2 regions of the Streptomyces sp. T028 genome follow, and region 2 is predicted to be linked to the other one. Evidence: riboswitches for the same ligand, from Rfam matches in the RefSeq annotation. Region 2 holds a riboswitch; the other holds the start of a gene.
What was found. A riboswitch is a leader RNA that binds a small molecule or an ion and turns the genes downstream of it on or off. The one in region 2 is predicted to bind glycine.
Positions count from the first base shown of each region.

Region 1: another riboswitch for glycine. It lies ahead of gcvT (glycine cleavage system aminomethyltransferase GcvT); the one in region 2 lies ahead of gcvP (aminomethyl-transferring glycine dehydrogenase).

Region 1 covers NZ_JBLRVZ010000018.1:160,431-176,266, reverse strand. Annotated here, with positions in the region: partial or broken gene ACLZN2_RS18440 (serine hydroxymethyltransferase) at 1-23, opposite strand, end outside; gene gcvH (glycine cleavage system protein GcvH) at 32-409, opposite strand; gene gcvT (glycine cleavage system aminomethyltransferase GcvT) at 689-1,807, opposite strand; glycine riboswitch at 1,965-2,065, opposite strand; gene ACLZN2_RS18425 (AAA family ATPase) at 2,201-2,971, shown strand; gene ACLZN2_RS18420 (enhanced serine sensitivity protein SseB) at 3,062-3,862, shown strand; gene ACLZN2_RS18415 (enhanced serine sensitivity protein SseB C-terminal domain-containing protein) at 4,018-4,815, shown strand; gene ACLZN2_RS18410 (ABC transporter permease) at 5,135-6,142, shown strand; gene ACLZN2_RS18405 (ABC transporter substrate-binding protein) at 6,259-8,064, shown strand; gene ACLZN2_RS18400 (ABC transporter permease) at 8,204-9,202, shown strand; gene ACLZN2_RS18395 (ABC transporter ATP-binding protein) at 9,199-10,296, shown strand; gene ACLZN2_RS18390 (ABC transporter ATP-binding protein) at 10,293-11,504, shown strand; partial or broken gene ACLZN2_RS18385 (M1 family metallopeptidase) at 11,601-12,937, shown strand; gene ACLZN2_RS18380 (trimeric intracellular cation channel family protein) at 12,994-13,650, shown strand; partial or broken gene ACLZN2_RS18375 (esterase) at 13,559-13,936, opposite strand; gene ACLZN2_RS18370 (thioesterase family protein) at 14,070-14,942, shown strand; gene ACLZN2_RS18365 (TIGR03086 family metal-binding protein) at 15,124-15,705, opposite strand; gene ACLZN2_RS18360 (helix-turn-helix transcriptional regulator) at 15,825-15,836, shown strand, end outside.
Region 2 covers NZ_JBLRVZ010000042.1:85,853-101,688, forward strand. Annotated here, with positions in the region: gene ACLZN2_RS36240 (amino acid transporter) at 6-1,967, shown strand; gene ACLZN2_RS36245 (TOBE domain-containing protein) at 2,064-2,459, shown strand; gene modA (molybdate ABC transporter substrate-binding protein) at 2,640-3,461, shown strand; gene ACLZN2_RS36255 (ABC transporter permease) at 3,458-4,303, shown strand; gene ACLZN2_RS36260 (ABC transporter ATP-binding protein) at 4,300-5,415, shown strand; gene ACLZN2_RS36265 (TOBE domain-containing protein) at 5,461-5,880, shown strand; gene gcvP (aminomethyl-transferring glycine dehydrogenase) at 5,938-8,823, opposite strand; glycine riboswitch at 9,009-9,104, opposite strand; gene ACLZN2_RS36275 (PRC-barrel domain-containing protein) at 9,217-9,588, shown strand; gene ACLZN2_RS36280 (DNA polymerase IV) at 9,688-11,127, opposite strand; gene ACLZN2_RS36285 (MerR family transcriptional regulator) at 11,200-11,886, opposite strand; gene ACLZN2_RS36290 (bifunctional nuclease family protein) at 12,129-12,602, opposite strand; gene ACLZN2_RS36295 (MerR family transcriptional regulator) at 12,687-13,424, opposite strand; gene ACLZN2_RS36300 (FHA domain-containing protein) at 13,467-14,351, opposite strand; gene ACLZN2_RS36305 (DUF881 domain-containing protein) at 14,434-15,267, opposite strand; gene ACLZN2_RS36310 (small basic family protein) at 15,273-15,605, opposite strand; gene ACLZN2_RS36315 (DUF881 domain-containing protein) at 15,602-15,836, opposite strand, start outside.

The DNA.
Region 1 (15,836 bases), on a different contig from region 2:
AGGGGCGTGTTCAGGACGGACATACGTCTCCTCAGCCGGCGGTGAAGGCGGTGTACTCGTCGGCGGACATCAGGTCCTCCGGCTCCTCGGTGACGCGCACCTTGAAGAGCCAACCGCCTTCGAACGGGGCGGAGTTGACCAGCGCCGGGTCGTCCACGACCTCCTGGTTGATCTCGGTGACCTCACCGGTGACCGGCGCGTACAGCTCGCTGACCGACTTGGTCGACTCCAGCTCGCCACAGGCGTCGCCCGCGGTCACCGTGTCACCGACCTCCGGAAGCTGGGCGTAGACGACATCGCCGAGCGCGTTGGCCGCGAACTCCGTGATGCCGACCGTCGACACGCCGTCCTCGGCGGCCGACAGCCACTCGTGCTCCTTGCTGTAACGCATCGTCTGGGGGTTGCTCATGGCCTGAATTCTCCTGTACGCGGGGAAGTGCTGGTGTGTGGGGGAGCTGGAACTGCGGGTGAGTAGGCGGGATGCGCCCAGGGTCACGGGCGGCGGTGGCATTCCGTAATGAGCCTGGCACGCTCGGTGTGTTGTCGCGGGCGACAACCAAGTCCCCGGCCCTGGGCGAGTCCCGTACGTGCTCCGGCGGCCGGAAGGGTCGTCGTCGGACAGGCATGACCTGTCAAACTCCCCGGAGCGATTCAGGGAGAGTCTCCCGGATTCGTCCGGGAGAGAACTTCAATTCCGGCGCTTGTAGAACGGCAGCGCCACGACGCGGTATGGCTCGTGGGTGCCCCGGATGTCCACACTGACGCCCGGTGTGCCCACGGCCGCGTGGGCCGCGTCGACGTACGCCATCGCGATCGGCTTGCCCAGGGTGGGGGAGGGGGCGCCGGACGTGACCTCGCCGATCACCTCGCCGCCCGCGACGACGGAGAACCCGGCGCGCGGGATCCGGCGGCCCTCGGCGACCAGGCCGACAAGGACGCGGGGCGGGTTGGCCTCGGCGCGCGCGGCGGCCTCGGTGAGAGCCTCGCGGCCCACGAAGTCGCCCTCCTTGTCGAACCTGACCACGCGGCCGAGCCCGGCGTCGAAGGGAGTCAGGTCGGTGTTCAGCTCGTGCCCGTACAGCGGCATGCCCGCCTCCAGGCGCAGCGTGTCACGGCACGACAGGCCGCACGCGACCAGACCGACGCCCTCGCCCGCCTTCGTCAGCGCCTGCCACAGCTCCACGGCGTGCCCGGGCTTCACGAACAGCTCGAAGCCGTCCTCGCCGGTGTAGCCGGTGCGCGCGATCAGCGCCGGGACACCCGCGACCGTGCCGGGCAGGCCGGCGTAGTACTTCAGGCCGTCCAGGTCGGCGTCCGTGAGCGACTTCAGGATGCCGGGGGACTCCGGGCCCTGGACGGCGATCAGCGCGTACGCGTCACGGTCGTCGCGGACCTCGGCGTCGAAGCCGGCGGCGCGCTCGGTCAGGGCGTCGAGGACCACCTGCGCGTTGGAGGCGTTGGCGACGACCATGTACTCGGTGTCACCGAGCCGGTAGACGATCAGGTCGTCGAGGATGCCGCCATCGGCCCGGCAGATCATGGTGTAGCGGGCGCGGCCGACCCCGACCGCCGCCATGTCGCCGACGAGGGCGAAGTTCAGCAGGTCGGCCGCCTGCGGGCCGGTCACGGTGATCTCGCCCATGTGGGAGAGGTCGAAAAGTCCGGCCCTCGCGCGCACGGCGGTGTGCTCGTCGCGCTCGGAGCCGTAGCGCAGCGGCATGTCCCAGCCGGCGAAGTCGGTCATGGTCGCACCGAGCGAGCGATGCAGGGCATCGAGCGCGGTGTGACGGAGTGCGGTACTGCTCATCGGTCGGTCGTCTCCCAAGGCCTGACGGTGAGGTCGTTCCTCCCCGTTCCTCCCCATCTGTCATCGGAACCTGAGAGGTTCGCCCTGACCACACGGTGGTCACGGCTTGCACCTTGGGTGGGACCACCGGCGACGGCGGCCCGCTTTTCAGATGTGCCTCGCCCGCGCGGTAACGGGGCCTGAGAGATTCAAGGGAGGGACTTGCTCCTTCGGCGCCCCGGCGAAAACTGCTGCTGGGGACTCTCCCGCGCGGATTCAAACGGCCGGTATGCAGTTGGCGCGGACATCATCGCACGCCCGCGCCCGATCGTGGCAGGCCGCATCTGTAACCGGCTTGTGTCTGTACGCGCACGAAATGGGGAGACACCACGCATTACCTTCTCTTTACGCTCGATGGGGAGGAGGGACTTACCCGAACCCCAGGGGAGGACGATCACGGTGGACAGGACCACGGCGAGGACAACGGCCAGGACCACGAAGAGGCCCACGTCGAGGATCACGGCCTTCGCGACCACCTCGGCTCTCACGCTGCCCGCGCTGCCCGCACAGCCCACGGTCCGGGCCCGGGCGGCCTGCGGACCGCAGACCGTCCCCGTCGTCCGGGATCTGCGCGAGCGGGGCGGCCACAGCCCGCACGGCCTGCTCTTCGGCCCCCGTGACCTGGTCGTCGTCACCGGACTGCCCGGCAGCGGCAAGTCCACGCTGATGCGGCGCGCCGTGAAGGGCGCGGCGATCGACTCCCAGGACACCCGCGACCGCTGGGACGCCCGCGCGCCCCGCTTCCTGCCGTACGCCGTCTACCGCCCCCTCGTCCGCCTCGCCCACTACGCCGGACTGCGCCGCGCCCTGCGCACCGGCGAGGGCGTCGTCGTGCACGACTGCGGTACGCAGACCTGGGTGCGCGACTGGCTGGCCCGCGAGGCCCGCCGCCGCGGCGGCACCCTGCACCTGCTCCTCCTCGACGTCACCGCGGACACCGCGATCGAGGGCCAGCGCGAGCGCGGCCGGGGCGTCTCGCGGTACGCGTTCCTGCGGCACCGCAGGGCCGCCACCCGCCTGGTCCGCGCCGTGGAGAAGGGCCGGCTGCCCGCCGGTGTCGGCTCGGCGGTGCTGCTCGACCGGGCCGCGGCGGACACCCTGAACCGGATCGGGTTCACCGGATGAGGTGCATCCACCGTTCACGGACGGCGGAAAGCCCCCTCGTACCCGCTAGCCTTTCAGCCACAACAGCGGTTCCCAGCAGGCGGTAGGCAGATGGACTTCCCCCCGGCGGACTTCCCGGTCTCCCCGGACTTCCCGGCGCAGGCACACCCCCATCCCCACAGCGGATGGCCCGGCAACGAACTGGAGGAGGTGCTCTCCGCCTCCCTCGGCATGCCGAGCGCCGGCGCCCGGATCGTGGAGGTGCTCGGGCGCAGCTTCGTCTGGGTGCCCCTGCCCAACGGCGGCGGCCCGCACAGCGGCCCCCTCGACCTGCCCACGCTGGAGCTGGAGGGCCAGGCCTATGTGCCGGTGTTCAGCTCCGAGGAACAGTTCCGCCAGGCCGTCGGCTCCCACATGTCGTTCACGATCGCCCCGGCGGTCGAGTTCGCCCGGGGGCTGCCCCCTCAGGTCGGCATCCTGATCAACCCGGACGGCACGGTCGGCGCCCCGCTGCCCCCGCAGGCCGTCGCCGAGCTGTGCCGCACCGGCCGCACGGTGCTCGACGGCCCCGCGAGCGGCGGCCGCGTCCGCCTCTTCGAGCCCGACTGGCAGGACGACCCGATGGAGTTCCTCGCCGCCGCCTCCGCCGAGTTCGAGGCGACGGGCGTGGTCCTGACGGCCCGCCGCTGCCTGGCCGCCGTCGAGACGGCGGAACCGGTCATGTTCGTCGGCGTGGAACTCACCCACCTGGACCAGGACGTCCGGGAACTCCCCCTGGACGCCCTGGGCCGAGCGATGGGCCGCACCCCGGTGAAGTGGCCGGTCAACCTGATCCTCCTGGACGTGGCCCAGGACCCGGTGGCCGAATGGATGCGCGACCGCATACGCCCCTTCTACACGAGGCTCGCCTGAAAACTCCGGGGCGAACAGCCAACCTGAAGGGGCGCGGGGAACTGCGCGAAGAGCGACCACGCACCCGCACCCGCCAACGCACAACCGGCTTCCACCCAGTGGGCGCTTAAGCTGTTCACATACGCGGGGCAACTCATAAAGAAGGGGCGGTTCAGGTGAGCGCCAGCGGCATCGCGGCCGGACAGGTCGAGCACATGCTGCGCCAGGTCACGCCCGGGCGCTACGACGCCTACGAGGCCCTCCTGCGCGCGCTCGCGACCCCCGCCTCCGGCCAGGTCTGGATGCTCCTGTGGCAGGGCCGGGCCGGCTCCCCGGACGCCCAGTACGGCAACATGGAGGTGGACGGCCACGGCTACGCCCCCTGTGTCACGTCCGCCCAGGAACTCTCCGCGAGCGGCTGGAACCGGGGCTACGAGGTGGTCGACGGAGTCGACGTGGCCCGCACGCTCTACCCGGACCACTACGGCCTCTGGCTGAACCCGCACGCGCCCGGCGGCGGCGTCGGCATCCCCTGGCTCGACCTGCGCCGCATCGCGACGGGCCTGGACCGCCAGCCCGCCGGCCCCCTGCGGCTGTCCGAACCCGGCATCGAGATCCCGCAGTTCTACGCCCTGCTCGCGCAGAACGCCCACCGCACCCCGGCGGTCCGCGCGCTGCGCCGCGCCTGGGTGCAGCCGGCTCTCGGCGCCCCCTACCTGGCCATCGGCCTCGACGTGTACGACACTTCGCCGTCGGCCGTGGACGCCGTACGGGCGATGATGCAGCAGTCGATCGGCGCCGTACCGGACGGACTGCCGGTCTCGACGGTCGCCATGACCGACGAGCACGACCCGGTCGTGATGTGGATGCGGGCCGGCGCGCGCCCGTTCTACGACCGTGAGGCGCACGTTCCGGCCGCCCCGGCCCAGGCTCCGGCGGGCGGTTACGGCTATCCGCCGGCCGGCCGGTACTGAAAATTGGTAAACCCTGTGGACTCCTGAGGGTTTACGGCCGTTGATCTTCGCGCGTAGATGACGGCGATTCAGGCCGCTTCCATCTGGTGTGTCCGTATAAGTCGCCGTCCGCCCCCCGTTACCCCGCGTCCGGATAACGGAACCTCCATGGTCGCATCACGTTTACGCATCCTTTCGCCGCCAACTCTGGCTACAGATCGCCAAAGCGTTGAAGACTCCCGCTCCAGGGGACTTCGTCCCCGTGTACGACGGAGTGAAACCGCCGCTACGAGCGGCAAGCGCGCGCCGGTCACCGCCGGTTGAGAGGGGTCCCTGCCAGATGACGGCACCATTGCACGAGCCGACCGCGGAAGCGGCCCCGAGCGCGGCTGAAGAAGCGGCGGTCGCCACCGCCGGCGCCAAGGCCGTACAGGGCCGTTCCCTGGGCCGGATCGCCTGGGAACGCCTGAAGCGGGACAAACTCGCCCTGACCGGCGGCATCGTGGTGCTGTTCCTCGTCGTGGTCGCCCTGCTCGCCCCGGTCATCACCGACCTGCTCGGGCAGGACCCGAACGAGTACCACGAGGACCTCATCGACCCGCTCTTCAGCACCCCGACGGGCTCTCTCGGCGGGATCAGCGGCGACCACCTGCTGGGCGTCGAGCCGGTCAACGGCCGTGACATCTTCGCCCGCATCCTCTACGGCGCCCGGATCTCACTCCTCGTCGGCTTCCTGTCCGCCGTCGTCGCCGTGGTCCTCGGTACCGTCCTCGGCATCCTCGCCGGCTTCTTCGGCGGCTGGATCGACTCCCTGATCAGCCGTGTGATGGACGGTCTGCTCGCCTTCCCCCAGCTGCTGTTCATCATCGCGCTGGTCTCCGTCATGCCGAGCGACCTGCTGGGGCTCACCGGTTCGAGCGTGCGCGTGTTCGTGATGATCCTGGTCATCGGCTTCTTCGGCTGGCCCTACATCGGACGCGTGGTGCGCGGCCAGACGCTCTCCCTGCGTGAGCGCGAGTACGTCGAGGCGGCCCGCTCCCTGGGCGCCGGGCGGATGTACATCCTTTTCAAGGAACTGCTGCCCAACCTCGTCGCCCCCATCGTGGTCTACACGACGATGATGATCCCGACCAACATCCTCACCGAGGCGGCCCTCAGCTTCCTGGGCGTGGGCGTCAAGCCCCCCACCGCCTCCTGGGGACAGATGCTGTCCAGCGCGATCGACTACTACGAGTCCGACCCCATGTACATGGTGGTCCCGGGCGTGGCGATCTTCATCACCGTGCTGGCGTTCAACCTCTTCGGTGACGGCGTCCGGGACGCGCTCGACCCGAAGGCCTCCCGGTGAACCGCCGGCCGGTCCCACGACTGAACCGCCGCACCACAGCCCGCACCACAGCCGCACCCCAAATGTCCCGTGGCACCCACACGGGGTCTCTCATCGAATCCGGAGGATCCGAGATCGTGACTACCCAACGCACCTCAGGGCGGCGGAAGCAGGCGTTTGCCGCTGCCGCCGCGGTCGCCGCGCTGCTGACCACGGCGGCGTGCGGCGGCGGTGACAGTGACAACGACAGCGGCAAGGGTTCGGCCACCGGCGCCGCCGGCTACGACGCCGCGAACGGCAAGGTCGCCCAGGCCTCGCTCGCCAAGAAGGGCGGCACGCTGAAGTTCGGCGGTGCTCAGGACGCCGACTTCTGGGACACCACGCGCGGTTACTACGGCTTCATGTGGAACTTCGCGCGCTACTACAGCCGCCAGCTCGTCACGAACAAGGCGGCGGCCGGTGAGGCCGGCGCGGAGCTGACCCCGGACCTCGCCACCGGCCTTGCCAAGGTCACCGACGACGGCAAGACCTACACGTACACCCTGCGCGACGGCATCACCTGGGAGGACGGCAAGCCGATCACCTCCCAGGACGTCAAGTACGGCATCGAGCGCGTGTGGGCGCAGGACGTGCTGTCCGGCGGCCCGACGTACCTGAAGGACATCCTCGACCCCGACGGCGCCTACAAGGGTCCCTACAAGGACACCTCCAAGGACAAGCTCGGTCTGAAGGCGATCGACACGCCCGACGACAAGACCATCGTCTTCCACCTGCCGCAGGCCAACTCGGACTTCGAGGACATCCTGTCCCTGGTCTCGGCCTCCCCGGTCCGTCAGGACAAGGACACCAAGGCCAAGTACACCCTGCACCCGTTCTCCTCGGGTCCGTACAAGTTCGAGTCCTACAACCCGGGCAAGGACCTCACCCTGGTCCGCAACACCGAGTGGAAGCAGGACTCGGACCCGATCCGCAAGGCCTACCCGGACAAGATCACCATCCAGTTCTTCTCGGACGCCAACCAGCTCGACCAGCGTCTGATCAACGGTGACCTGGACCTGGACATCAACCAGACCGGCATGTCCCCGCAGGGCCGCACCACCGCCCTGAAGGAGCACAAGGCCAACCTGGACAACCCGACCACGGGTTACATCCGCTACGCGGTCTTCCCGCAGAGCGTGGCGCCGTTCGACAACATCGAGTGCCGCAAGGCCGTGATCTACGGCGCCGACCACGTGTCGCTGCAGACCGCGCGCGGTGGCCCGGTGGCCGGCGGTGACATCGGCACCAACATGCTGCCGCCGTTCCTCCCGGGTGGCGAGGGCCAGAAGTACGACCCGTACGCGATCGCCGGTGCCGGCAAGAGCGGTGACGAGGCCAAGGCCAAGGAGGCCCTGAAGGCCTGCGGTCAGCCGAACGGCTTCAAGACCACCATCGCCGTCCGCAACAACAAGCCGGCCGAGGTGGCCACCGCCCAGTCCCTGCAGGCGTCGCTGAAGAAGATCGGCATCACCGCCGAGATCGACCAGTACGACGGCTCGCAGACCTCCGGCATCATCGGTAGCCCCGCCAACGTGAAGAAGAAGGGCTACGGCATCATCATCATGGGCTGGGGCGCCGACTTCGCGTCGGTCCAGGGCTTCGGTCTGCCGCTGTGGGACAGCAAGTACATCGCCGAGAGCGGTAACAACAACTACGCCCTCATCAAGGACAAGACCATCGACGGTCTGTTCGACTCGTACGTCACCACCCTGGACGACGCCGGCAAGACCAAGATCGCCACGGAGATCAACCACAAGGTGATGGAGGGCGCGTACTACCTGCCCTTCACCTTCGAGAAGACGATCAACTGGCGCTCGGACAACCTGGCGAACGTCTACACCAGCGCGGGCACGAACGGCACGTACGACTTCGTGAACCTCGCCCTGAAGAACCCGAAGAAGTAGACCGGCACACCCGCCGAACGGCACGAAAGGCAGGTGAAGGCCGGCGCGGCGTGACCGCGGGCCACCGTGGGGGTACCTCCCACGCCTTTGAGGCAGTGGGGGACTCCGGTGGCCCGCGGTCCGCGGCGGGCCGAGAGCTGTGCTCGCTTACCTCATCAGGCGGTTGTTCGCCGCCGCAGTGATGCTCGTGGTCATCGTCATGGTGGTCTTCGGCATCTTCTTCCTGATCCCCAAGTGGGCGGGCGTCGACATCGCGCTGAGCTTCGTGGGCAAGCAGGCCGACCCTGCCGCCGTCGAGGGCGTGCGGGAGAAGCTGGGTCTGGCCGACCCGATCTACGTCCAGGTCTGGGAGTTCTTCAAGGGCATCTTCGCCGGCCGCACCTACACGGGCGGCGGGGACACGGTCCACTGCTCCGCCCCGTGCTTCGGCTACTCCTTCCGCAGCGAGCAGGCCATCTGGCCGGTGCTCACCGACCGCTTCCCGGTCACCCTGGGGCTCGCGCTCGGTGCCGCCGTGCTGTGGCTGGTCCTCGGTGTCGCGGCGGGTGTGCTCTCCGCTCTCAAGCGGGGCAGCCTGTGGGACCGCAGCGCGATGGTCATCGCGCTCTCCGGCGTCTCCCTGCCGATCTACTTCACCGGCATGATCGCCCTGTCGATCTTCGTCTACGGACTGGATCTGTTCGACGGTCAGTACGTGCCCCTGGAGGACAGCTTCTCCGGCTGGTTCGGCGGCATGATCCTGCCGTGGGTCACCCTTGCCTTCCTCTACGCCGCGATGTACGCCCGGATCACCCGCGCCACCATGCTGGAGATCCTCGGCGAGGACTACATCCGCACCGCCCGGGCCAAGGGCCTCAAGGAGCAGACCGTCATCGGCAAGCACGCCATGCGCTCCACGATGACGCCCATCCTCACCATGCTCGGCATGGACCTCGGCGCCCTCATCGGCGGCGCGATCCTGACCGAGACGGCGTTCAACCTGCCCGGTCTCGGCCAGGCGGTCCTCAACGCCATCAAGACCCAGGACCTGCCGATCATCCTCGGCGTCACCCTGATCACCTCCCTCGCGGTGCTCGTCGCCAACCTCGTGGTGGACATCCTTTACGCCGTGATCGACCCCCGAGTGAGGCTCGCATGACCGACCTCAGCAAGACCGGAGCGGCCGTGGGCGAGCCCACCCCCGCCTCGCCGGCCCCCTCCGCCTTCCTCGAAGTACGCGACCTGAAGGTGCACTTCCCCACCGACGACGGCCTGGTCAAGTCCGTCGACGGGCTCAGCTTCCAGCTGGAGAAGGGCAAGACCCTCGGGATCGTCGGCGAGTCCGGTTCCGGCAAGTCGGTGACCTCGCTCGGCATCATGGGCCTGCACACCGCCGGCCAGTACGGCAAGCGCAAGGCGCAGATCTCCGGTGAGATCTGGCTGAACGGCACCGAGCTGCTCGGCGCCGACCCGGACTACGTCCGCAGGCTGCGCGGCCGCGAGATGGCGATGATCTTCCAGGACCCGCTGTCGGCGCTGCACCCGTACTACACGATCGGCCAGCAGATCGTGGAGGCGTACCGGATCCACCACGACGTCGACAAGAAGACCGCGCGCAGGCGCGCGGTCGAGATGCTCGACCGGGTCGGCATCCCGCAGCCCGACAAGCGCGTCGACAACTATCCGCACGAGTTCTCCGGCGGTATGCGCCAGCGCGCGATGATCGCGATGTCGCTGGTCAACAACCCCGAGCTGCTCATCGCGGACGAGCCGACGACCGCCCTGGACGTGACCGTCCAGGCGCAGATCCTGGACCTCATCCGGGATCTGCAGAAGGAGTTCGGCTCCGCGGTCATCGTCATCACCCACGACCTGGGCGTCGTCGCCGAACTCGCCGACGACATCCTGGTGATGTACGGCGGCCGCTGTGTCGAGCGCGGCCCGGCCGAGAAGGTGTTCTACGAGCCCCGCCACCCCTACACCTGGGGCCTGCTCGGCTCGATGCCGCGGCTGGACCGCGACCAGCAGGAGCGCCTGATCCCGGTCAAGGGCTCCCCGCCCTCCCTGATCAACGTCCCGTCCGGCTGCGCCTTCAACCCGCGCTGCCCGTACGCGGACCTCCCGAAGGACAACGTCACCCGCACCGTCCGGCCCGAGCTCGCCGAGGTCGGCAGCCGGCACTGGGCGGCCTGCCACCTTGAGCCGGAGCAGCGGGAGCGTATCTGGACCGAAGAGATTGCGCCGAAGCTGTGAGTGACGAGAAAGCGGTGACGATTCCCGCGCAGGCCGGCGAGACCCGTCGTACCGACGGTGAGGTGCTGCTCAAGGTCAGCGGGCTGCAGAAGCACTTCCCGATCAGGAAGGGCCTGCTCCAGCGGCAGGTCGGGGCGGTGCACGCGGTCGACGGTCTGGACTTCGAGGTCCGCTCCGGCGAAACGCTCGGCGTGGTCGGCGAGTCCGGCTGCGGCAAGTCGACGATGGGCCGGCTGATCACCCGGCTCCTCGAACCGACGGGCGGCAAGGTCGAGTTCGAGGGCAAGGACATCACGCACCTCGGCGTGGGCGGGATGCGCCCGCTGCGCCGCGACGTGCAGATGATCTTCCAGGACCCGTACTCCTCGCTGAACCCGCGCCACACCATCGGCACGATCATCGGCGCTCCCTTCAAGCTCCAGGGCGTGACGCCCGAGGGCGGCATCAAGAAGGAAGTGCAGCGGCTGCTGTCGGTCGTGGGTCTCAACCCCGAGCACTACAACCGCTATCCGCACGAGTTCTCCGGCGGCCAGCGCCAGCGCATCGGCATCGCCCGCGCGCTCGCGCTGAACCCGAAACTGGTCGTGGCCGACGAGCCGGTCTCCGCGCTGGACGTGTCGATCCAGGCCCAGGTCGTCAACCTGCTCGACGACCTCCAGCAGGAGCTGGGCCTGACGTACGTGATCATCGCGCACGACCTCTCGGTCGTCCGGCACGTCTCGGACCGGATCGCGGTGATGTACCTCGGCAAGATCGTGGAGCTGGCCGACCGCGACCTGCTCTACAAGTCGCCGATGCACCCGTACACCAAGGCGCTGATGTCGGCGGTGCCGATCCCGGACCCGAGGCGCAAGAACGCCAAGAGCGAGCGGATCCTGCTCAAGGGCGATGTGCCCTCGCCGATCTCGCCGCCGAGCGGCTGCCGCTTCCACACCCGGTGCTGGAAGGCGACGGAGATCTGCAAGACGACCGAGCCGCCGCTCCTGGAGCTGCGCCCCGGTCAGCAGGTCGCCTGCCACCACCCGGAGGACTTCGCGGACCAGGCCCCGCAGGACACCGTCCTGCTGACGGCCGCGAAGGAGGCGGCGGAGCTGGTGCCGGAGGCCGTGGCGCATGCCCCCGAGGCCCCCGAGACCACCGAAGCCCCCGAGACCACCGAGGCCCCTGTGGTCACCAAGACCGAGAGCCAGGAGTCAACCGACAAGTAGCGCATGACGAGTTGACAAAGTCATGCACATGCCTGAACGGGAGAGGTCAGAGTCGTCCGTGTCCGACTTGTCGGCACACGCTCGAAGGGACGACTCATGGCACTCTCCCGTTCGGCACGTTTAGGGGCCCTCGCGACCGCGGCGGCCTCTTTTCTCGTCATCGCCGCGTCCTCCGCCCCCACCCCCGGCGCCGACGGCATCGGTGACAGCTACTTCCCGCAGCTCGGCAACGGCGGCTTCGACGCCCGCCTCCCCCAGCTCTCAACTTCGTTCGAGCCGGGGGACCCCCATCGACCTCGCCCTCGCCTACGACCCCGACACCGACCGCCTCGACGGCCGTACGACGATCACCGCCCGCGCCACGCAGAACCTCTCGTCCTTCGACCTGGACCTGCAGAAGCTGGAGGTCACCAAGGTCGAGGTGAACGGCAGACGCGCTCAGTTCACCCGCGACGGCGACGAGATCCGGATCACCCCGCGCGGAACGCTGCGCAAGGGGAGCACCTTCGAGGTCTCCGTCACCTACGGCGGCATACCCGAACCCCTCGGCGGCCCCATCGTGTTCGGCTCCGACTACGGGTGGATGAAGACCGACGACGGCGTGTTCGTCGCCTGCGAGCCCAACGCCGCCTCCACCTGGTTCCCGTCCAGCGACCACCCCTCCGACAAGGCCGCCTACGACATCCGGATCAGGACCCCGAAGGGGCTGACCGCCGTCTCCAACGGCCGGCTGGTCTCGACGTACGACAAGGGCGCCTCGACGTACACCCACTGGCGCGAGACGAAGCCGATGGCGACGTATCTCGCGACCGCCACGATCGGGAAGTTCGACGTGCGGACCGGGACCACCCCCGGCGGCACCCCGATCTACGTCGCCATCGTTCGAGGAGACCGGCGCGATCGTGGACGACATGCCGCAGGCCGGGTTCTCGCTGGAGGTGCAGTCCAAGCCGGTGTACTCGGCGGTGCGCAGCGAGTCCACGATCGTGCACGAGCTGGCCCATCAGTGGTTCGGCGACTCGGTGTCGGTCGCGCACTGGAAGGACATCTGGCTGAACGAGGGCTTCGCCACCTACTCCCAGTGGCTGTGGGCCGAGCACCAGGGCACGCGCTCGGCGCACGACTCCTTCCTCGCCGGTTACAACGCCCGCCCCGCCGAGTCCGCCTTCTGGCGGATCACCGTCGGCGACCCGCAGCGCGACACGATGTTCGCCTCGGCCGTCTACCAGCGCGGCGCGATGACCCTCCAGGTCCTGCGCGAGCGGATCGGCGACACGGCGTTCTTCAAGCTGCTCCCGGCCTGGACGAAACGGCACCGCTGCGGCAACGCGGACACCGACGACTTCGTCCGCCTCGCCGAGAAGGTCTCCGGGCAGCAGCTCGACGATCTCTTCCAGACCTGGTTGTTCACCACAGGGAAACCCGCCCTGTGACGCAGATCGGCCTGGCTTTGTAAGGTGCACGCCGCCATTTGGGTGACAATGTAAGGGTGCTCCAGCAGATCTTCAGTCCCTCCGTCCAGCACACGCTCGATCTGGTCGGCATCTTCGTGTTCGCCATCTCGGGCGCGCTGCTCGCCGTCCGCAAGAACTTCGACGTGTTCGGCATCGCCGTGCTCGCCGAGGCCACCGCGCTGGGCGGAGGGCTGATCCGGGACGTGATCATCGGCGCGGTGCCGCCGGCCGCCTTCACGGACCTGGGGTACTTCCTCACCCCGCTGGTCGCCGCCCTGCTGGTGATCTTCCTCCACCCGCAGGTGGAGCGGATCCAGTCAGCCGTGAACGTGTTCGACGCGGCGGGCCTTGGCCTGTTCTGCGTCGCGGGCACGACGAAAGCGTATGACTACGGCCTCGGCCTGACGGCGTCCGTCACCCTCGGCCTCACCACGGCCGTCGGCGGGGGTGTGCTGCGGGACGTGCTGGCCAACGAGGTGCCGTCGCTGCTGCGCTGGGACCGCGACCTGTACGCGGTCCCGGCGATCGTCGGCGCCACCCTGGTGGCGGTCTGCATCCGCTACGACGTCCTCACCCCGCTGGCCAGCGGTTTCGCGGCGGCTACCGCTTTCGTCCTGAGGCTGCTCGCGATGCGGTACCACTGGCGAGCGCCTCGCGCGTGGAACCGGCGGTCGACGGTACGGGAGGAGTAGTCCCTGTGGCCTGCCGGGCGGTGATCCGGTGCTGGTCGAGCTGCGTGCTCAGCCAGCGGAACGCGGGCACCACCTGCGCCGGCCACAGCGCCATGGTGTGCCCGCCCGCGCTCTTCGGGATGTACACCACATGCACGGCCGTCGGTGCCTTCGCCTCCTTCTGCAGCGCCAGCGCCGCCTCGTAGCCGTCGATCGGCCGGCCGGAGAGCTCCGCCCGGTAGCGGTCGGGGTGGGCGACGGCCGGCTTCAGCGCGCAGTGCGCCCCGGCTGAGTACCCGGCGACCGCCTTTTCGCATAGACGAAGACCAGTGCCACCGCCGTCCCCTGGGTGAGCGCCGGCATCAGCACACGCGGAAATTGCCCGTGCCTCACCTTCCAAAAAGCTACTGCTTAGTAATTACCTGTTGTACGGTTCAGTCATGCCAGAAGCAGCTACCGCGGCGGCCGAGCGGGCCACCATCGGCGACGGCGAGTTCGACAGCGAGTTCGACCGCGACACCGCGCTCACCCGGCGCGCCCCGGGCGTCTACGACATCGACCTCTCCGCCGGCTGGACGATCATGGGTGCCGTCAACGGCGGCTATCTGCTCGCCGTCCTCGGCCGCGCCCTCGCGGACGCCCTTCCGCACCGCGACCCGTTCACGATCTCGGCCCACTATCTCACCGCCTCCCAGCCGGGCCCGGCGGTCGTCCGCACGGACGTGGTCCGCACCGGCCGCACCCTGTCGACCGGCCAGGCCTCGCTGCTGCAGTACGACGAGGCGGGCAACGAGATCGAGCGGATCCGCGTCCTCGCCTCCTACGGCGACCTGGACTCCCTCCCGGACGACGTCCGTACGACGGCGAAGCCGCCCGCGTTCCCGCCGGTCGACCAGTGCTTCGGCCCCGAGGACAGCCCGACCCCCGTCGACGGCGGCTCCGCGATCGCCGACCGCCTGATGCTCAAGCTCGACCCCTCCACCCTGGGCTGGGCCCTGGGCGCGCCCTCCGGAAAGGGCGAGATGCGGGCCTGGTTCGGCCTGAAGGACGGCCGTGACCCCGACCCCCTCTCCCTTCTTCTCGCCGTCGACGCCCTTCCCCCGACCGCCTTCGAGATCGGCCTGCGCGGCTGGGTCCCCACGGTCGAGCTCACCGTCCACATCCGCTGCCGCCCGGCTCCCGGCCCGCTGCGCGTCTCCATCACCACCCGCAACCTCGCGGGCGGCTTCCTGGAGGAGGACGCGGAGGTCTGGGACAGCACCGACCGCCTGGTGGCCCAGTCCCGCCAACTGGCCCGCGCCCGGCTCGGCTGACAGCTTCCGCATCCGGCCGACGGTCATGGCAGCGCCTCAAAGGGGCGCGGGGCTGAATCGATATGCGGCTCCGCCGCGATGGGGGTCCCCCCGCTCGAGCGCAGCCGAGAGTGGGGGAGCGACCAGCCACGACGGCGCCGCAGACGATCAACAACACAACCCGGCACTCTCAGCGGAGCGTTCAGGCGAGCGGTTCCCGGCCCAGCCAGGCCGCCAGCTGCTCGTAGGGGCCGGCTCCCTCGGGGGCCGGGCGGGCCGAGCCGAAGGGGATGGGCGCGTCGCGGTCCGGCTCCGGCAGGTTGCGGTGCCCGGCCGCGAGGGCGAACTCCGCCAGCGCGGGGTCGAGTGCGAGGGGGCGGCCGAGGGACTCGGAGAGATCCCAGGTGTGGGTCACGATCTCCATGACGTAACCGGAGAGGGCCGCGTGGCCCGGGACCTCGCCCCACGGCGCCCGGACCGGCGTCGCCAACCGGTCGTCGCTCTCCCAGGCCTTGAGGACCCGGGTCCTGACCTCGTCGTAGGCCTCCGCCCAGCCGTCGTCCGCGACGCCGTCGATGAACGAAGGCTCGGCGAGCCCGTCGCCGCCCTCGCCGACGATCGCGACCCGTCGGGTGCCGCCCACGATGTGGCTCAGCAGCGTCCGTACGTCGAACTCGGCGCAGGGGGTCGGACCGTCGAGCTGCTCGGGCCGTACGGTCCGGATGAGCGCGGCGGCCTGCTCGGTCGCGCGGGTGTAGACGGGGCGGGGGTCAAGGGTGCTCACAGTCGTGGGCCTTCCATCGGAGGAACGGGGTAACGGGGTTACGGACCGGATGCTGTACCCATAACCTGACAGCTTCCGTCAACATTTGTGATCGCGTTGCGGTGAAGGATCCTGGTGCGGTGAAGTCCGAC
Region 2 (15,836 bases):
CGCCGATGGCCACGACCGAGCACCCTCCCCCCAGTCGCCTGCGCGCCTGGATGCTGGAGGGCCTGTCCGACATGGGCAAGGGTCAGGGCCGAGAGGCTCCCCCGGCCGCCGAGGCGGAGGCCGAGCCCGAGCACAAGGGCCAGCGCTGGTACCGGGTGATGTGCCTGACCGGTGTGGACTACTTCTCCACCCTCGGTTACCAGCCGGGCATCGCGGCCCTCGCGGCCGGTCTGTTGTCACCCATCGCGACCATCGTCCTGGTGATCGTCACCCTGGCCGGCGCCCTGCCGGTCTACCGGCGGGTGGCCGAGGAGAGCCCGCACGGCGAGGGCTCGATCGCGATGCTGGAACGGCTGCTGTCCTTCTGGCAGGGCAAGCTGTTCGTGCTGACCCTGCTGGGCTTCGCCGCCACCGACTTCCTCATCACCATCACCCTGTCGGCCGCCGACGCCTCCACCCACCTGGTGGAGAACCCCCACCTGGCCGACGCACTGCACGACAAGCAGCTGATCATCACCCTCGCGCTGGTGGCCCTGCTCGGCGCGGTGTTCCTCAAGGGCTTCCTGGAGGCCATCGGCGTCGCGGTCGCCCTGGTGGTGGCCTACCTCGGCCTGAACGCGGTCGTGGTGGCGGTCGGCCTGTGGCACGTGTTCACCGAGGGCCATGTGGTCACCGACTGGACGAGCGCCCTGACCGCCGAGCACGGCAACGTCTTCGCGATGATCGGCGTGTCCCTGCTGGTCTTCCCCAAGCTGGCGCTGGGCCTGTCCGGCTTCGAGACCGGCGTCGCGGTCATGCCGCACGTCCAGGGCGACCCCCAGGACACCGAGGAGAGCCCGAAGGGCCGCATCCGGGACACCAAGAAGCTGCTCACCACCGCCGCGCTGATCATGAGCGTCTTCCTGATCGCCACCAGCTTCATCACCACCTGGCTGATCCCGGAGAAGGATTTCGAGTCCGGCGGCCAGGCCAACGGGCGCGCCCTCGCCTATCTGGCCCACGAGTACCTGGGCAACGCCTTCGGCACGGTCTACGACATCTCGACCATCGCGATCCTCTGGTTCGCCGGCGCCTCCGCCATGGCCGGGCTGCTCAACCTGATGCCCCGCTACCTCCCCCGCTACGGCATGGCCCCGCACTGGGCCCGCGCGGTGCGCCCGATGGTCATCGTCTTCACCCTCGTCGCCTTCCTGGTCACCTGGATCTTCGACGCCGACGTCGACGCCCAGGGCGGCGCCTACGCCACCGGCGTCCTGGTGCTGATGTCCTCGGCCGCCATCGCCGTGACCATCGCCGCCCGCCGCGCCGGGCAGCGGGGCTGGACCATCGGCTTCGCGACCGTCTCGGCGGTCCTGCTCTACGTCACCGGCGCCAACGTCGTCGAACGCCCCGACGGCGTCAAGATCGGCGCCTGCTTCATCGCCGGCATCATCCTCGTCTCCCTCCTCTCCCGGCTGGCCCGCGCCTTCGAGCTCCGCGTGACGAGCGTGACCCTGGACGACATGGCGGAACGTTTCATCCGGGACATGGCCAGCCGCAAGATACGGTTCATCGCCAACGAGCCCGACCAGCGCGACAAGGCCGAGTACCGCGACAAGATCGAACAGATCCGCGAGGACCACGACCTCCCCGGCGAGGACTTCGTCTTCGTCGAGGTGACCGTCCTGGACCCCTCCGAGTTCGAGGCGGGTCTGACGGTCCGCGGCGAGGTCCTGCACAACCGCTACCGCGTCCTGACCCTGGAGTCCTCCTCCATCCCGAACGCCCTGGCCGCGCTGCTGCTGTACACCCGCGACAGCACCGGCTGCACGCCGCACATCTACTTCGAGTGGACCGAGGGCAACCCGTTCGCCAACTTCCTGCGCTTCTTCCTCTTCGGCCAGGGCGAGGTCGCCCCGGTCACCCGCGAGGTGCTGCGCGAGGCCGAACCGGACCGGGCACGCCGGCCGCGGGTCCACACCGGCTGAGGGCGTCCACCGGCTGAGGGCGTCCACCGGCTGAGGGCGTCCACCGGCTGAGGGCCCGAGGGCGGCGGCCTCGCTTCCGGCCCTATCGTGACCCGCATGCAGAGCTACACAATCGGCCAGGCGGCACGGCTGCTCGGCGTGAGCCCCGACACCGCGCGCCGCTGGGCGGACGCGGGCCGGGTGGCGACCCATCGGGACGAGGCCGGACGGCGTCTCATCGACGGCAAGGACCTCGCCGCGTTCTCGGTCGCCCTCGCCCGCACCGACAACGCCGAAGAGGACGCCCCCTACACCTCGGCCCGCAACGCCTTCCCCGGCATCGTCACCGCGATCAAGCTCGGCGATGTCGCCGCCCAGGTGGAGATCCAGGCCGGCCCGCACCGCCTGGTCTCCCTGCTGACCCGGGAGGCCGTCGAGGAGCTGGGCCTGGAGGTCGGCATGGAGGCCACCGCCCGCGTGAAGTCGACGAACGTGCACATCGACCGCGTCTGAGCAGCGGCGGCCCGCCCCCGGAACGGGTGGGTCCGCCATCGCCGTACGAACGCACATGCACACCCATCACCCACATCACCCCGGATTATGCGACCCCCAGAAGACACATGCCTTGCATATGCGGCATCATCATGATGTTGGGCCGTTCGAGGGATCGCCAATACCGAGGAGTGCACCGAGATGACCCGTACCGAGCGCCGTACCCGCCGCGCCGTGCAGGTGACCGGCGCGGGAGTCGCCGCGCTGCTGGCCCTGAGCGCCTGCTCCTCCGACGACTCCGGCGACACGTCGGCCAAGTCCGGCTCTTCCTCGGCCTCCCCGAAGCTCTCCGGCACGGTCACCGTCTTCGCGGCCGCCTCGCTGAAGGAGAGCTTCACGACGCTGGGCGAGGAGTTCGAGAAGGCGCACCCGGGCACGAAGGTCACCTTCAACTTCGGCGGCAGCGACACCCTCGCCGCGAGCATCACGGGCGGCGCCCCGGCCGATGTGTTCGCCTCCGCGAGCCCCAAGACCATGGCGATCGTGACCGACGCGAAGGACAACGCCACCGAGCCGGTCACCTTCGTGCGCAACCAGCTGGAGATCGCGACCCTGCCGGGCAACCCCGACAAGGTCTCCTCCCTAAAGGACCTGACCAAGTCGGGCCTGAAGGTGGTGCTGTGCGACAAGGAGGTGCCGTGCGGCGCCGCCGCACAGAAGGCGCTGGAGGCGAGCGGCCTCAAGCTCACGCCCGTGTCCTACGAGCAGGACGTCAAGGCCGCGCTGACCAAGGTCGAACTGAAGGAGGCGGACGCGGCTGTGGTCTACAAGACCGATGTGCACGCCGCGGGTGACAAGGTGGAGGGCGTGGAGTTCCCCGAGTCCGCCGACGCCATCAACGACTACCCGATCGCCCTGCTGAAGGACGCCCCCAACGCCGAGGCCGCCAAGGCATTCATCGCCCTGGTCCGATCCGCCGACGGGCAGAAGGTGCTGACCGAGGCCGGGTTCCTGCAGCCGTGACCCCATCCGTGCAGCAGGCCGCCGCGGACGCCCTGGAGGGCGGCCCGCGGCGCGCCCGCGTCCGTACGGGCGTCCCGCTCGCCCTGCTCCTGCCCGCCCTGCTCGGACTCGCCTTCCTGCTCCTCCCGCTGGTCGCGCTCCTCGTCCGGGCGCCCTGGCACACCCTGCCCGAACAGCTGACCAGCGCCGAGGTCTGGCAGGCCCTGCGGCTGTCGCTGGTGTGCGCCACGGCGGCCACCGCGGCGAGCCTGGTGATCGGGGTACCGCTGGCCTGGCTGCTGGCCCGCACGGACTTCCCCGGCCGTGGCCTGGTGCGGGCCCTGGTGACGCTGCCGCTGGTGCTGCCGCCGGTGGTGGGCGGTGTGGCGCTGCTGCTGGCCCTCGGCCGCAACGGCGTCGTCGGCCAGTGGCTGGACTCCTGGTTCGGCATCACGCTCCCGTTCACCACGGCCGGGGTGGTCGTCGCCGAGACGTTCGTGGCGATGCCGTTCCTCGTCATCAGCGTCGAGGGCACGCTCCGCGCGGCCGACCCGCGCTACGAGGAGGCGGCCACCACCCTCGGCGCCTCCCGCTTCACCGCCTTCCGCCGGGTCACGCTTCCCCTGATCGCGCCGGGCATCGCCGCGGGCGCCGTGCTGGCCTGGGCGCGCGCCCTCGGCGAGTTCGGGGCGACGATCACCTTCGCGGGCAACTTCCCGGGCCGTACCCAGACCATGCCGCTCGCCGTCTATCTCGCCCTGCAGAGCGACCCGGAGGCGGCCATCGCCCTCAGTCTCGTGCTCCTGGCCGTCTCGATCGCCGTCCTCGCCGGACTGCGCGACCGCTGGATGACCGCGTCATGACGACCCCACGCAAGGACATCCCCCGTACCGACACACCGCGCGAGGACACGCTCGTGCCGGAGACCGCGCCCGGCGAGGGCCTCGACGCCCGCCTCGTCGTCGACCGCGGCTCCTTCCGCCTCGACGTCGCCCTGACCGCCGCCCCCGGCGACGTCGTGGCCGTGCTCGGACCCAACGGCTCCGGCAAGACCACCGCCCTGCGCGCCCTCGCCGGTCTCGTCCCGCTCACCGGCGGGCACCTCCGCCTGGACGGTACGGCCCTGGAGCGCACACCGCCGGAGGCCCGCCCGGTCGGTGTGGTCTTCCAGGACTATCTGCTGTTCCCGCACCTCACCGCCCTGGACAACGTCGCGTTCGGCCCGCGCTGCCACGGCGCCACCAAGGCCGAGGCGCGCGCCCAGGCCGCCGAATGGCTGGACCGCATGGGCCTGACCGCACACGCCGGTGCCAAACCCCGCCGGCTCTCCGGCGGTCAGGCCCAGCGCGTAGCCCTGGCCCGCGCTCTCGCCACCCACCCCCGGTTGCTGCTCCTGGACGAGCCGCTCGCCGCCCTGGACGCCCGCACCCGGCTGGAGGTGCGGGCCCAGCTCCGCCGCCATCTCGCCGACTTCGAGGCGGTCGCCGTCCTCGTCACCCACGACCCGCTGGACGCCATGGTCCTCGCGGACCGCCTGGTCGTTGTCGAGGAGGGCCTGGTCGTGCAGGAGGGCACCCCGGCCGACATCGCCCGCCGCCCCCGCACGGACTACATCGCCCAGCTGGTCGGCCTGAACCTCTACCGCGGCCGCGCCGACGGCCACGCCGTACGCCTCGACACCGGCCCGGCCATCACCACCACGGAAGTCCTCTCCGGCCCGGTGTTCGTCGCGTTCCCGCCGAACGCGGTCACCCTCCACCGCGACCGTCCCACCGGCTCCAGCGCCCGCAACCTCTGGCGCTGCGAGGTCGCGGGACTGGAGACCCACGGCGACCAGATCCGCGCCGCCCTCACCGGCGAACTGCCCCTCGCCGCCGACCTCACCACGGTCGCCGCGGCCGAGCTGGATCTGCACCCGGGCGCAGCGGTCTGGGCGACAGTCAAGGCGGCACAGACCCATGCATACCCGGCATGAGCCGCTACCCGGCATGAGGCGTGCGGAGCCCTACGGTTGGTGCCCATGACCCTGAGCATCCGCAACCAGCTCCCCGGCACCGTCACCGCCGTCCACACCGGCGAGGTCATGGCCACCGTCGAACTCCGCCTCGACGGCGGACAGGACCTCACGGCGGCCATCACCCTGGAGGCCGCGCGGGACCTCGCCCTCGCCCCGGGCACCGCCGTCCGGGCCCTGGTGAAGTCGACGGAGGTCTCTCTGGCCACCAACCGCGTCGAGGGCCTCTCGATCCGCAACCAGCTCCCCGGCACCATCACCGGCCTCATGACCGGCACGGTCATGGCCGTCGTGACGGTCTCCGTGCCGGACGGCGAACTCACCGCGGCGATCACCAAGGACGCGGCCACCGACCTCGGACTCTTCGTCGGCTCCGACATCGTCGCCCTGATCAAGGCGACCGAGGTGTCCCTGGCGACGGCCTGAGCACGAGCAAGGGCCCGTCCGCACCCGGACGGGCCCTTCCAGAGCCTGATTTCCCGCTCAGTCCTCGTACGCGTCCAGCGGCGGGCACGAGCAGACCAGGTTCCGGTCGCCGAAGGCCTGGTCGATCCGGCGGACCGGCGGCCAGTACTTGTCGGCGGCAAGGACCCCGGCCGGGAAGACGGCCTCCTCACGGGTGTACGCGTGCTCCCACTCCCCGCCGAGCGCGGCCGCGGTGTGCGGTGCGTGGCGCAGCGGGTTGTCCTCCGCCGGCCACTCCCCCGCGCCCACCTTCTCGATCTCCGCCCGGATGGCGATCATCGCTTCGCAGAAACGGTCCAGCTCGATGATGTCCTCGGACTCGGTCGGCTCGATCATCAGCGTCCCCGCCACCGGGAACGACATGGTCGGCGCGTGGAACCCGTAGTCGATCAGCCGCTTCGCCACGTCGTCCACGCTCACCCCGGTCGCCTTGGTCAGCGGCCGCAGGTCGATGATGCACTCGTGCGCGACCAGCCCGCCCGGGCCGGTGTAGAGCACCGGGTAGTGCGGCTCGAGGCGCTTGGCGATGTAGTTGGCGCTGAGCACCGCCACCTGGGTGGCCCGCTTGAGCCCCTCCCCGCCCATGAGCCGTACGTACGCCCAGGAGATCGGCAGGATCCCCGCGGAACCCCAGGGCGCGGCCGAGACCGGCCCCACACCCGTCTCGGGCCCGGCGGCGGGCTGCATCGGGTGGTTCGGCAGATACGGCGCGAGGTGCGAGCGTACGGCCACGGGGCCGACGCCCGGACCGCCGCCGCCGTGCGGGATGCAGAACGTCTTGTGCAGGTTCAGGTGCGAGACGTCACCGCCGAAGTGGCCCGGCTTGGCCAGCCCGACGAGCGCGTTGAGGTTGGCGCCATCGACGTAGACCTGTCCGCCCGCCTCGTGGACCTGGGCGCAGATGTCGGCGACGTGCGCCTCGAACACACCGTGCGTCGACGGGTACGTGATCATCAGCACCGCCAGCTCGTCGCGGTACCGCTCGGTCTTCGCCCGCAGGTCCTCGACGTCGATCTCGCCGTCCTCGGCGGTCTTCACGACGACGACCTTCATACCGGCCATCACGGCGCTCGCCGCGTTGGTGCCGTGCGCCGAGGACGGGATCAGACAGACGGTCCGCTGCTCGTCCCCGTGGGCCCGGTGATAGCCGCGCACGGCCAGCAGCCCCGCCAGCTCGCCCTGCGACCCGGCGTTGGGCTGCAGCGACACCTTGTCGTACCCGGTGACCTCGGCGAGCCGGTCCTCCAGCTCACGGATGAGCGTGAGGTAGCCCTCCGCCTGTTCGGCGGGCGCGAAGGGGTGCAGCTGCCCGAACTCGGGCCAGGTGACCGGCTCCATCTCGGTCGTCGCGTTGAGCTTCATGGTGCAGGAGCCCAGCGGGATCATGCCTCGGTCGAGCGCGTAGTCCCGGTCGGCGAGCCGGCGCAGATAGCGCAGCATCGCGGTCTCGGAACGGTGCTGGTGGAACACCGGGTGGGTGAGGATCGCGTCGGAGCGCAGCAGCCCCTCGGGCAGCGCGTCCCCGGCGGCCGCGTCGAGCGCCTCGACGTCTCCCTCCACCCCGAACGCGGCCCACACGGCGGCCAACTGGGCCCGCGCCGTGGTCTCGTCGCACGCGATCGAGACGTGGTCGGCGTCGACGAGGCGCAGGTTGACCCCGCGCTGCCGCGCGGCGGCGACGACCTCGCCGGCCTTGCCCTGCACCCGCACGGTCAGGGTGTCGAAGTAGGAGCCGTGCACGACCTCGACCCCGCCGGCCGCGAGTCCGGCGGCGAGGATCGTGGCGTACCGGTGGGTGCGCCCGGCGATCGCCCGCAGCCCGTCGGGGCCGTGGTAGACGGCGTACATCCCGGCCATCACCGCAAGCAGCACCTGAGCCGTGCAGATGTTGCTGGTGGCCTTCTCCCGGCGGATGTGCTGCTCACGCGTCTGCAGCGCGAGCCGGTACGCCTTGTGCCCGTCCGCGTCCACGGACACCCCGACGAGGCGTCCGGGCAGGCTGCGCGCGAACTTCTCGTGCACCGCCATGTAGCCGGCGTGCGGTCCGCCGAAGCCCATCGGCACACCGAAGCGCTGCGTCGTCCCGACCGCGATGTCCGCACCCAGCTCACCGGGCGACTTCAGCAGCGTCAGCGCGAGCAGATCGGCGGCGACGGTGACGAGCGCGCCGAGCCCGTGCGCCTGGTCGATCACGGCCTTGATGTCGCGTACGGCACCGGAGGCGCCCGGGTACTGCAGCAGCACGCCGTTGATCTCACGCTCGGCGATGCCGGCCGGGATGCCCTCGCTGAGATCGGCGACCACGACCTCCACACCCGTCGGCTCGGCCCGGGTCTCGATGACGGCGATCGTCTGCGGCAGCACGTCCGCGTCGATCAGGAAGAGGCCCTTCTTGTTCTTCCCCATGCGCCGGGACAATGCCATCGCCTCGGCGGCGGCCGTTCCCTCGTCGAGCAGCGAGGCACCGGAGGTGGGCAGCCCCGTGAGGTCGGCGACCATGGTCTGGAAGTTCAGCAGCGCCTCGAGACGGCCCTGCGAGATCTCCGGCTGGTAGGGCGTGTAGGCCGTGTACCAGGCCGGGTTCTCCATGACGTTGCGCAGGATCACCGGCGGCGTGAAGGTGCCGTAATAGCCGAGTCCGATCATGGAGTCGAGGACCTGGTTGCGCTTGGCCAGCGAGCGCAGCTCCGCCAGGACCTCGGCCTCGGTGCGCGCGTCCGGCAGGTCCAGCGCGTCGGTGTTCTTGATCACGTCCGGGACCGCGGCGGCGGTCAGCTCGTCGAGCGAGCCGTAGCCGACGTGCGCGAGCATCTTGGCCCGCGCCTCCTGGCCGGGCCCGATGTGACGCTGCTCGAAGGGAATACCCCGTTCGAGCTCGGAGAGCGGAATGCGATCGGCGGTCATTTCTGAGGCCTCCTGGTCTGACACGACCTTCGAGGGGCACCACGGCGCGGGTCCCCGGACGGCCTCCCCCTCTGTCATCTCAACCTGAGAGCTTCACCGGCCGCCACCGGGGCAGCCGGCTTTCACCGTCGGTGAGAGCGGAGGCCGTCGACGCCGTCGACATCCGCCCTGCTTTCCAGAGTGACCTCGCCCGCGCGGTACGTGTGCCTGAGAGATTCCGGGGAGGAGTTGCTCCTTCGGCGCCTCCGGCGATCTCCGGAGGACTCTCCCGCACGGGGTCAGCAGCCGTTGTCAGACTACCAGCGAGGTCCAGTAGACCTCCTCGAGTGGCCGCTCGTCCCAATGTGTTCTTTTGTAGTGCTTACGGATGAGTTGCGACCAAGTGGAGGGCCCGTGCAGACCGACATCGATCCGCGCAACCTGATCGGCCGCAAGGCGTTCGACCGCAACGGCACCAAGATCGGCACCGTCGACGAGGTGTATCTCGACGACGCGACCGGCGTGCCCGAATGGGCAGCCATACGCACCGGCCTGTTCTCCCGGGACGCCTTCGTCCCCCTGGAGCCGAGCGAACTCGTCGGAGGCACCCTGCACGTCCCCTTCGACCGGGCGCTGATCAAGGACGCCCCCGACTTCGGCGTGGGCCGGCATCTCTCCCCGGAACAGGAACTCCAGCTCTACCACCACTACGGCCTCGACGTCGCCGCTCCTCCTCCCCTCCCGGACCATGACTTCGGCCGACTGGCGGGCACCGACGAGGGCTGACCTCCCGACCCCGCCCCCTCACCGAACACCCCTCATCAAACACCACCACCATCCGTGACGACCGGACCCGCCTCCTTCACCCTCTGTAACGAATGACGGTCATCCGGTGTTCCCGAACCCCAACGCCGGAACCGGGTCCACGGGGCCCCGGTCCCCGTCGCCTCCGTCCGCGTCGCTCCCGTCCAGTCCTGCGTTCCCGTCCGGTCTTCGCCGCACCAGCGGCAACGGATCCGCCGTCGCCAGGTCCGGATCGTCCACCCGGAAGGTCCGTACGCGCCCCGGCTCCGACTCCGGTGTCTCGAACCGCACGGTGACCCGGCCCAGCCCACTCCCTTGGACCCAGCCGTGCCCCAGCTCGGCATGGACCACGTCGTACCCCGGACGCCACCGGTGCTCGGCCGGCACCGGCTCCTGCCTCGCGGGCTCCTCCGGATCCTCCTCCTCGGCCCCTTCGCCCCGCTCTTCCCCCGCCGCCTGGGCGAACAGGTCCTCCTGGGTGAAGTCCGCCAGACCGCTGACGCCGACGCCGAGCAGCCGCACCCCGCCGGTGGTGTCGACGGAGTCCAGCAGCCGCCCGGCGGCCTCCCGCACCACGGCGGGATCGTCCGTGGGCCCGCGCAGGGTCTCCGACCGGGTGAGCGTGGAGAAGTCGTACCGTCGCACCTTCAGCACGATCGTCCGCCCGGAAAGACCCGACCCCCGCAGCCTGCGGACACAGCGCTCCGCCAGCCGCTTCACCTCCAGCTCCACGCGCAGCCGGTCATGGATGTCCACGTCGTAGGTGTCTTCGACCGACACCGACTTTGTCTCCCGCTCCGCGACGACGGGCCGGTCGTCGCGGGCCAGTGCCATCGCGTACAGCCCATGCCCGTGCGCCTTGCCCACCAGGCGCACGAGCTCGTCCTCGCCGGCTTCGGCGAGCTCATCGACCGTGGTGATCCCGGCCCGGCGCAGATGGTCCCCGGTGGCCGGGCCGACCCCGGGCAGCGTGCGCACCGACATCGGCCCGAGCAGGGCCCGCTCGGTCCCCGGCTCGATGAGCACCAGGCCGTCGGGCTTGGCCTGTTCGGAAGCGATCTTCGCCAGCATCTTCGAGGCGGCCAGCCCCACCGACCCGGTCAGGCCCGTGACGGCCCGGATGTCCGCCCGCAGTCTGATCCCAGCGAGCCGCGCCGACTCGCTGTCCCAGGCCCTCTCCCCGGCCTCCAGATCCACGAACGCCTCGTCCAGGCTCAAGGGCTCCACCAGCGGCGAGAGCTCCCGCAGCAACCACATCACCTGGTCGCTGATCTGCCGGTAGAAAGTGAAGCGCGGCACGAGATAGGCGGCGTTCGGGGCCAGCCGGCGCGCCTGGGCCATCGGCATCGCCGAGTGGACCCCGAAGGCCCGAGCCTCGTAGGAGGCCGTTGCCACCACCCCGCGCGGCCCGAGACCGCCCACGATCACGGCTTTCCCGCGCAGGCTCGGCTTGGACGCCTGCTCCGCCTGGGCGTAGAAGGCATCCATGTCGAGATGCAGGATCGTGGGCGCGTTTCTCACATCTCCGATGCTGCACCACGCCACTGACAATCACGCCACTGACATTGGGGCCGCCCCGCGTGGGGCAGGCCCTCAGACCGCCCTGTTCCGCCTGCGCGCCAGCTCGTCCGCCGGGTTGTGCCCGACGAGTGTCTCACCGGTGTCCACCCGCTCGCCGTGCAGCTGCGACAGCGCGCTCTCCACGTCCCGCCAGACCACGCCCACGGCGATCCCGAAGACGCCCTGACCGCCCTGGAGCAGCGCGTGCACCTCGTCGGGTGAGCTGCACTCGTAGACGGTCGCGCCGTCGCTCATCAGAGTCATCCGCTCCAGATCGCGGAAGCCGCGCTCGCGCAGATGCTGGACGGCGGTACGGATGTTCTGCAGGGACACTCCGGTGTCGAGAAAACGCTTGACGATCTTCAGGACTACGACGTCCCGGAAGCTGTACAGCCGCTGCGTACCCGACCCGTACGCGGGCCGCACGCTGGGCTCGACGAGTCCGGTGCGGGCCCAGTAGTCGAGTTGCCGGTAGGTGATGCCGGCGGCCGCACAGGCCGTCGGTCCGCGGTAGCCGATCTGCTCGGACGCCATGGGCGCCGCCCCTCCGCTGCTCGGCACGGCCGCGGGTCGCTGCGGGGCGGCGTGATCGGCCGCGCTGCCCTGCTGGGGATATCCCCTGCCCGGGCGCAGCCGAGAGCTTGGGGGAGGGTACGGACCGCTCCCCCCGAAACCGAGTCCGGGGGCACCCCCAACCGTACCGTCGCCGCTGCTTCTCACGCCGACCTCCGTCCTTGACCTGCCTTCTCGACGGTAGGCAGTCACCAGGGGTGCGTCAACGATCGCCGCACTCGCCACGCCGAGTGATAATCACCCTAAGAGTGGTTTCCCGCACCCCACCGCGGGGAAAGGCTAGCCGAATGCCTTGCGCAGGAGCCGTAGGACGCTCTCACGCGCCGCTTGCAAATGCCGGAACAGAGCGGCCGACCTGGCCCTCCTCGTGACATACCGTCCCGCTGCGGCTACTGGTTGCTGGTGCCGAAGTCCTCGGGCGAGATCTGATCGAGGAACTCGCGGAACTTCTCCACCTCGTCCTCCTGCTCGTCCGGAATGGCGATGCCCGCGTCGTCGAGCACCGTGTCGCTGCCGAAGATCGGCGTCCCCGTGCGCAGCGCCAGCGCTATGGCGTCGGACGGTCGTGCGCTCACCTCGACGCCGCTGGCGAACACCAGCTCCGCGTAGAAGACACCCTCCCGCAGATCCGTGATGCGTACCTCGGTGAGCTCCTGGCCGACGGCTTCCAGCACGTCCTTGAACAGATCGTGGGTCAGCGGTCGCGCCGGGGCCATGCCCTGCTGGGCGAAGGCGATCGCCGTCGCCTCCCCCGGTCCGATCCAGATGGGGAGGTAACGGTCGCCTCCCACTTCACGCAGCAGCACGATCGGTTGGTTGGAGGGCATTTCGACCCGGACACCTACGACATCGAGCTCGTTCACACAGCAACCCTAGGCCGTGCCCGGGACGTTTGGGTAGTCGGGCCGGGAACGGGTGACCGATCCGCCGAGGGCGAAACCGGTGGCTCAGGGCAACCGGACGCCGAGCGCGGTCTGCACGAGCGCCGCGTGCAGCCGGACCGTGAGCCCCGCCAGCTCCTTCGTACGGGCCTCGGCGTGCGCCCTGGTCTGGGGGTTGCGGTGGCGCTTGAGAGGGGCGACCACCTGGTCCACCAGGCCCGCCTCACGGTCCGCCGCGGCCTTCATCACGCGCAAATGCCGGGGTTCGATCCCGAAGCGCCCCAGCTCGGCGACGAGCGAGGCCACGGTGGCGGCCTCGGCGTCGTAGACACCGTTCTCCAGCGGCACCAGCAGCCCGTAGGACTCCCACTCCGCCAGCGCCGACTCGTCGATCCCGGCGGCCGCGAGCAGCTCGGCCCGCCCGATCCGGACCGCCGTGGGCCCCTCGGAGGGCTCCGGAAGGGGCTCTCCGTCCCGCTGCCGGCCCACGGTCGGCAACGGCACGGCCTCACCCCGCTCCATGGCGTCCAGATGCTCCCGGATCACCTTGAGGGGCAGATAGTGGTCCCGCTGCATCCTCAGTACGTGGCCGAGGCGCTCGACGTCCTGCGCGCTGAACTTGCGATACCCCGAGGGGGTTCGCTGGGGCTCGATCAACCCCTCCGCCTCCAGGAAACGGATCTTGGAGATGGTGACTTCGGGAAACTCGTCCCGCAGCGCGTTCAGCACGGTGCCGATGCTCATCAGACCAGCGTCCGCGGCGGCGGTGCCGTGCCCGGCACCGCCCCTCGGTGTTTGAAGCATGGACCTTCCCTGGGTTCCCCCCGGATGGACTCCGGGGGAGGGTCAGTAGCCCTGCTGGCTCGCGTAGAAGACCAGCCGGTACTTGCCGATCTGCACCTCGTCGCCGTTCGACAGAGGTACCTCGTCGATCCGCTCCCGGTTCACATAGGTGCCGTTCAGACTCCCGACGTCCGCGACCTTGAACGTGCCGTCCGGGTTGCGACGGAACTCCACATGGCGACGCGAAACCGTCACGTCGTCCAGGAAGATGTCGCTCTGCGGGTGCCGCCCGGCCGTGGTCAGGTCGCCGTCCAGCAGGAAGCGGCTGCCCGAGTTCGGCCCCCGACGCACGACCAGCAGCGCGGAGCCCAACGGCAGCGCGTCCACGGCGGCCTGTGCCTCCGGGGAGAGCGCCGGCAGCTGAGTCTGACCGGTGGCTTCGGAGTCGTAGGCCTCGAGACCGGAGATGGAGATGGTGGAGGTCGTCTCCGACGCACGCTCCGGCGTCAGACCGGGACGCAGCGGCGCACCGCAGTTGGAGCAGAAGCGGCTGTTCTCCGCGTTGCGGTTACCGCACCTCGTACACACCAGGGCCGACATGGGAGAAAACCCTCCACCCGTACTTGAGGTTGACGGTTGGCCGAAACCTATGCCGCCGGACTGTGCGGGGTCAACAGACGCCGCACCCTGACCTCCGGAAATGTCACCACCCGAGCCAGGCACCTGGTCCCGGAACAGCGGCCGCTGGCCCTCCGCGTCGGGCTGTGCACGATGACGGGCGGTCGCGTTGTCGCTGCCCTCTCGCGCGCTCTTGCCGAACAACTTCGCAAACAACTTCACGGGCGATTCCCCTTGACCGAAACAGACCCGCCCGTGGGGCAGGACGAACCCTGACTGATTACACCGGCCGACCCGGACACCTTCACAACGTCCGTATCCACCAGACAGTTTCCACCACGCACCACCCGATCGGTGCGCCGACCCCCCGCAACCTCATGCCCCTGCCGGACGGCCCCCATGCACCCCCGGTTCACTGTGAGGACGACCGAGCGTAGTCAGGCTGCTTCGCCGCTCGCAAGGCGTCCACGACGATCTTGCCCGACCGCTCCACGGTCACGGTGGCCTGCTCCTTCTCAAGAGTCTGCACCACGCCTCCAGGGATGTTCAGCGCCGGTTCGAGGTCCTGCGGGTTACCGATGACCTTGAAACGAAACGGCGCGTTGATCTTGTTCCCGTCGACGCTCACGCTGTTGTCCGAATCCGTCAGATACGTGCCGGCGACCACCCGCACGTCGTTGACCTGGATCGCCTCTGCGCCCGCGGCGCGCAGCTCCTGGATCGCGTCGAGCAGCATGTCCGCCTCGACCGTCCCCTTCGTGTCGTCGATGGTCATCGTGATGCCCGGCCCCTGCGCGGCCACCGTGCCCGCCAGGATGCCGAGTTGTTTCTCCTTCTCGACCGTCTGCTTGCGGGCCTCCTCCGCCTGGTCGGAGCTGTTCTCCAGCTCCTCCCGCTGCTTCTCGAGTCCCTGCTTCTCGTCCTCAAGACGCTGACTTCGGTCATCCAGTTCATCGAGGATGCGCACAAGATCCTCCTGGCGCGCTCCGCGCAGGGCGTTCCCGCTGTCGCTGTTGGAGGCCACCTGGACCGCCAGACCGAAGCCGAGCCCGAACAGCAGCAGGGCGACGATGAGTTGGGCACGGGTGACGCGCGGCGGCCACAGCCCCTTCGCCAGCCGCTGCCGCCCGGTCAGCACGGGCTCGACGGCCTCCTGCGGCTCCACGGCCGCGGCAGGGAGCGCCGGGACCTCCGCGGGCAGCTCCTTGCGCAGTCTGTTCTCGGCCACCTCGTCCTTGTTGGTCATCGGCGTCACGCCCGGAAGACGTGCCGACGGATCGCCGCGGCGTTGGAGAAGATCCGGATACCGAGCACGACCACGACGCCGGTGGACAGCTGGGCGCCCACACCCAACTTGTCGCCCAGGAAGACGATCAGCGCGGCCACGACCACGTTCGACAGGAACGACACCACGAAGACCTTGTCGTCGAAGATCCCGTCGAGCATGGCCCGCAGACCGCCGAACACGGCGTCCAGTGCCGCCACGACGGCGATCGGCAGATAAGGCTCGACAACCGCCGGAACCTCAGGCCGGACCAACAGGCCGGCCACGACTCCCACGACGAGGCCCAGTACGGCGATCACGATGTGCCCTTCTCAGTTCTCGGCTGTGCTGTACGTACGATCACACTCGGTGCGGCGGGCAGCCGGACGTCGTCCTGCACGGAAATAGCCGTCCTGATGCCGTAGTTCTCCTGCAGCACGTTCAGATAGACGCCGTCCGCGCTGTTCTGGAACTTGGTGCTGAGCCGTTTCCCGTCCCCCACCGCGAGCACCGTGTACGGCGGCACCAGCGGCTTGTTGTCGACCAGTATC